2 regions of the Pseudoalteromonas sp. A22 genome follow, and region 2 is predicted to be linked to the other one. Evidence: riboswitches for the same ligand, from Rfam matches in the RefSeq annotation. Region 2 holds a riboswitch; the other holds the start of a gene.
What was found. Region 2 has a riboswitch for cobalamin ahead of GSF04_RS20810 (TonB-dependent receptor). Riboswitches for the same ligand answer to the same signal wherever they lie in the genome.

Region 1: linked by a shared signal. The riboswitch ahead of GSF04_RS18810 (ABC transporter ATP-binding protein) and the one ahead of GSF04_RS20810 (TonB-dependent receptor) in region 2 are both predicted to bind cobalamin.

What each region holds. Positions count from the first base shown of each region.
Region 1 covers NZ_CP047238.1:3,090,294-3,092,696, reverse strand. Annotated here, with positions in the region: gene nqrM ((Na+)-NQR maturation NqrM) at 1-89, shown strand, start outside; gene GSF04_RS18815 (histidine phosphatase family protein) at 170-769, shown strand; cobalamin riboswitch at 788-916, shown strand; gene GSF04_RS18810 (ABC transporter ATP-binding protein) at 985-1,782, shown strand; gene GSF04_RS18805 (iron ABC transporter permease) at 1,779-2,403, shown strand, end outside.
Region 2 covers NZ_CP047238.1:3,526,538-3,528,940, reverse strand. Annotated here, with positions in the region: gene GSF04_RS20820 (VanZ family protein) at 1-341, opposite strand, end outside; gene GSF04_RS20815 (YajQ family cyclic di-GMP-binding protein) at 494-976, shown strand; cobalamin riboswitch at 1,066-1,312, shown strand; gene GSF04_RS20810 (TonB-dependent receptor) at 1,347-2,403, shown strand, end outside.

The sequences.
Region 1 (2,403 bases), 440 kb from region 2:
ACAAAATTTGTGATTGCGACGATCCATGCGACAAACGCAAAAAGCGGTTAGCAAAAGAAGAGATGTGGAAAGAAAACCAGATCCTGTAACCGTAGAATGATATTAATTGAAAACGCAAGCTTAGCTTGCGTTTTTGCTTTTTGGGTAACAAACCTTAGGTTAAGTAAAAATGCAGCGGCAGCTATATTTTGTTCGTCATGGTGAAACGACTCTATCAGGCCATTTACTTGGAGTGACAGATCCCGAGCTCAGTACCATAGGTGCTCAGCAATTGCTGCAATCGTTAACGAGTCTAAGTGGCCTGCAGCGTATTATTAGCTCTCCAAGGAAGCGCTGCCTGAATACAGCCACAGCCTTTGCAAAGCAGTATCAACTCCCCGTTGAGGTGGAGGCAAATCTCGCCGAATTTGATTTTGGATTATGGGATGGACAACCTTATGATACGCTTTGGCGCGAAACCCAATTTCCAAGCATCGGTGACTTTTGGCAAAACCCTTGGCTGCACACGCCTCCTGAGGGCGAGTCCATGTATGATTTTCATCACCGGGTCGCCACGTGGTGGCACAGCATTTTGGCGTCGCCAAGTGAAGAGTGTATCGCCGTCGTAGCGCATGCAGGAGTAATAAAAGCGCTTGTAACACTTATTCTCGACCTATCGCCCGAGCTCACCGCATACCAATCGAAGATAGATATTCCTTATGCGGGTATAGTAAAAGTTGAGGTGTTTTACGACAGCTGCCAAACTGCTTGGCCAAAAGTTGTATTTTAGACGTCTAGACTTCATAATATTGCAAATTTCGTGATAGGCAGATATTGGGAATGAGGTGTGAGTCCTCAACTGTCCCCGCAACTGTAAGTGTATGAGCCTTGTCTCTTGCATAAGTCAGATACCAAGGCCTATCCATATACTTAAGCGGGCAGACTTAAGTCAAAGTTGTCGCTTGTCTATAAGCTACTACTTTGCCGTGCCCAATCAGAGGTGCTATGGCAGTCACTCCACAATTTCAAGTCGATAAACTTAGCGTACAGCTTGGTGGTAAAGCCATCTTAAAGGCACTCAGCTTTGCTATTAATTCGGGTGAATTTATTGGTTTGCTCGGACCGAATGGTGCTGGAAAGTCGACTTTGCTGCGCACTTTATATCAATACACAGCACCAAGTTCTGGGGCGCTACTTTTCAATGATAAGCCGTTAGCTAGTTATGGACGTAAAGCCTACGCGAGACATGTTGCTGTGGTGCTACAAGAGATCCCCGCTGAGTTTACTCTGCCATTATTTGATATGGTATTGATGGGGCTAACACCGAATAAATCACTGCTCGCGACAACAACGGCTGCTGAAAAACAGGCAATCTTACATGCCATTGAGCAGGTTGGATTGAGCCATAAATTGGAGCAATGTTTTAGCTCCTTGTCTGGTGGGGAGAAGCAAAGGGCAATGATCGCACGTGCCATGGTGCAAGCGCCTCAAGTATTGATAATGGATGAGCCCACCAGCCATTTGGACATTAAATATCAAATCCAAATTATGGAGCTGGCCAAACAGCTTGGTGTTACTATCATTGCGTCTTTTCACGACTTAAATTTGGCTAGCGCCTTGTGTGACCGCTTATTAGTATTAAATAACGGTGAGCTTGTTGCAGATGGGTCGCCACTTGAAGTCATTACCGAAAGCCTATTAAGCCAAGTTTTTGGGGTATGTGCAGAGGTTTCTACTGTCCGCCATCCGCCAAATAACAGTGAGATCCCACATATACGCTTTCATTACGGGTATCAATTATGATTGCTGCAAAGCGGATCGCGTTGATATCGATACTGCTATTGAGCTTGTGCTGTTTTAGCATGCTGATGGCACTTAAGATCGGTGCGATTGATTTATCTTGGCATACGGTTATACAAGCGATTATTAATTTCGATCCCAACGTACTTCAACAACGAGTGGTAGTTGAGCTTCGTCTGCCACGGACGTTACTGGCGATGAGCGCGGGAGCAGGACTGGCGATAGCGGGTCTTATTTTACAAACCGTGACGCGTAACCCTCTAGCTGATCCTTATTTATTTGGTATTTCTTCAGGTGCTTCATTCGGTGTGGTGGTGCTTATCGCGCTATTTGGTGCACAGTCTAGCCTAATGATGTCTGGGGCTGCATTTGTCGGAAGTTTGCTGTCTATCTTGCTACTTTTATTTGTGGCAAATCGCAATGCGCTACAGCAGGTGGAAACTATGCTCTTGGCGGGCGTTGCACTTTCTTTTCTGTTCAGTGCCTTTACCAGCTTGTTGCTTTATTGGAGTGACCCTCAAGCCATCAGTGCAATCTTGTTTTGGAATCTAGGCTCATTTGCAAGGGCGAGCTGGCAATGGCTATGGCTTCCTTGTTTGGTCGTGCTACTGAGTTTTATCACGC
Region 2 (2,403 bases):
TTTCTGTTGCGCCAACTTGCCCAAATATAAAATAGAGCAAAATAACTGACCGCACCGGCTAAATCAGCTAAAAAATCAGCGGTAGATGCTTGGCGATACGGTAATGAATGTTGCATCCACTCAATTCCTGCACCGTACAAGGACAGTAGCACTATGTGTGTCCATACCTTTACTTTAAAAGCATGGTGAGAGATAAACGCAAGAACAAAAAATACACCAAAATGTGCCACTTTATCGATATTTGGGAACAGCTTTGGAGACAAGCTAATTTCCTTTGCGAATAGCACCGTACATATAATTAAAGAGATAATCAAAAGAGCTTTATAAACGCGCCGTGTCACAATACATCCTACTTCTGTATGACTAAGCGAGCAGTATACCATCGAAAACTGTCCATTGGGTGAACATCCTAATACGCTGTTTAAAAACTTAAAGTAACTCAAATTAGGCATAAACTGCTATAATCGAGCCAAAATGACTTTAGGAGAGAAGCATGCCTTCATTTGATATTGTATCTGAAATTGATATGACAGAAGCAAAAAATACCGTAGACAACGCGGTTCGTGAGCTTGATACACGTTTTGATTTTCGTGGCGTAGATGCGTCAATCGAGCTAAGCGGTGAAATGATTAACCTCAAAGCGGAAGCAGAACAGCAAGTTATGCAATTGTTCGATATGTTAGTGGGTAAAGCGGCAAAGCGTGGCCTTGATGTGGCAAGCTTCGAGTTAAAAGACATTGAGCGCTCTGGCAAATACGTTTCACGTAAGGTGGCGTTAAAGCAAGGCATCGACAAAGAGATGGCGAAAAAACTGGTTAAGCTTATTAAAGACTCAAAAGTTAAAGTTCAAGCATCAATTCAAGGCGATACGGTACGTGTAACGGGTAAAAAACGTGACGATTTGCAAGAAACGATGCAACTGGTTCGTACCGGTGAGCTTGGCCAACCATTTCAATTCAAAAACTTCCGCGACTAATTACGCTTTACTTCATTCCAAAAGTGCATAGATTGCACTTTTGGATTTCTAGACGTCCATTGACAATCATTCCGAAACCCAAGACAATAGCCTCGCATTTTCAAGGTGCTGTACACAACCTAGTGTGGTTGCTAAGTGTATAGATAATCGGGAAACTGGTGCGAACACAAGGGAACATCTAATTGCGTTAATCAACAATAAATTGAATAAGACAGTTTATTGCACGTGATTAGCTTGGATCGGTTCTATGCCAGCGCTGCCCCCGCAACGGTAGAGTGAACTGCTAATTTGCAGGTTTACTGAGCCCGGAGACCGGCCTTGAAACAGTCACTTTGTGTTCTTGTACGGTGGGTACAAGTTAGGGGAAACCATGTTAAATAAAACTGCTCTAAGCGCGGCGATAGCGACGGCGCTCTCTTTTTCAGCGTTTGCTGATCAAAATGTTGAACATATCACTGTTACTGCCAATAAATTTGAACAATCTCTAGAAAGCGCACTGTCTGCCATTACGGTTATAGGTCGTGCTGATATTGAAAAAAGCAATGTTCAAGATGTCGTATTGCTACTCGATAATGTCGCAGGTATTCAAGCGGTTAGAAACGGTGGCTTCGGCCAAAGTGTGAGTTTATTCCTACGCGGTAATGATGCTAAGCATACGCTAGTGTTAATCGATGGGGTTCGAGTGACGGATGCAAACTCCGGTGACAATTCGCTCACTAATTTACCACTTAATAGCATCGAAAGGATTGAGATCATTCGTGGTGCCAAAGCTGCGATTTATGGTTCAGATGCCATTGCTGGCGTGATTAATATTATTAGTCGCGAAGGGAATAACAATACTATCGCGCTTACGACTGGGAGTAACAATTACTCCAAGACCGAAGCAACGGTAAATTACAAAAAAGACAAGTTTAGTATTGCAGCTAATGCGGGTTACACTCATACCGATGGCTATGATGTGATAGAGAAAGACCCTGAAGCTGCAATCACAAAAAACCATGACCGTGATGGATATTATAACGGTAATGCCGGTTTAAATGTGCAGTATGGTGATGAAGAAAGTGGCATTTTTAGCTTACGTTCACAGTACAGTGAAGGTGAGGGGGAGTATGACTCTTTTGGTAGTGATGCTTACCGTTTCCATAACTACACCAATAAGTTGGCGTGGAAAAGACGTACTGACAAGTTTAGCCAAAGTGCGTCATACAGCTTAGGTAAGGAACAAAACGTTCAAATCGGTAATAGTGCTGACGATAACGCTTATGTCACCAAACGCAGCCAATTTGAATATCAGTCGCAATATAGTTTAACTGAAGCTTTGATCTTCACGGGTAACTTTACCTTTCTAAATGAAGATGTTGGTGATTCTACTGCCTCTTTTTCAGAGCCTGAGCGTGATAACTTATCTTTAGCACTAGGTGGGTTTT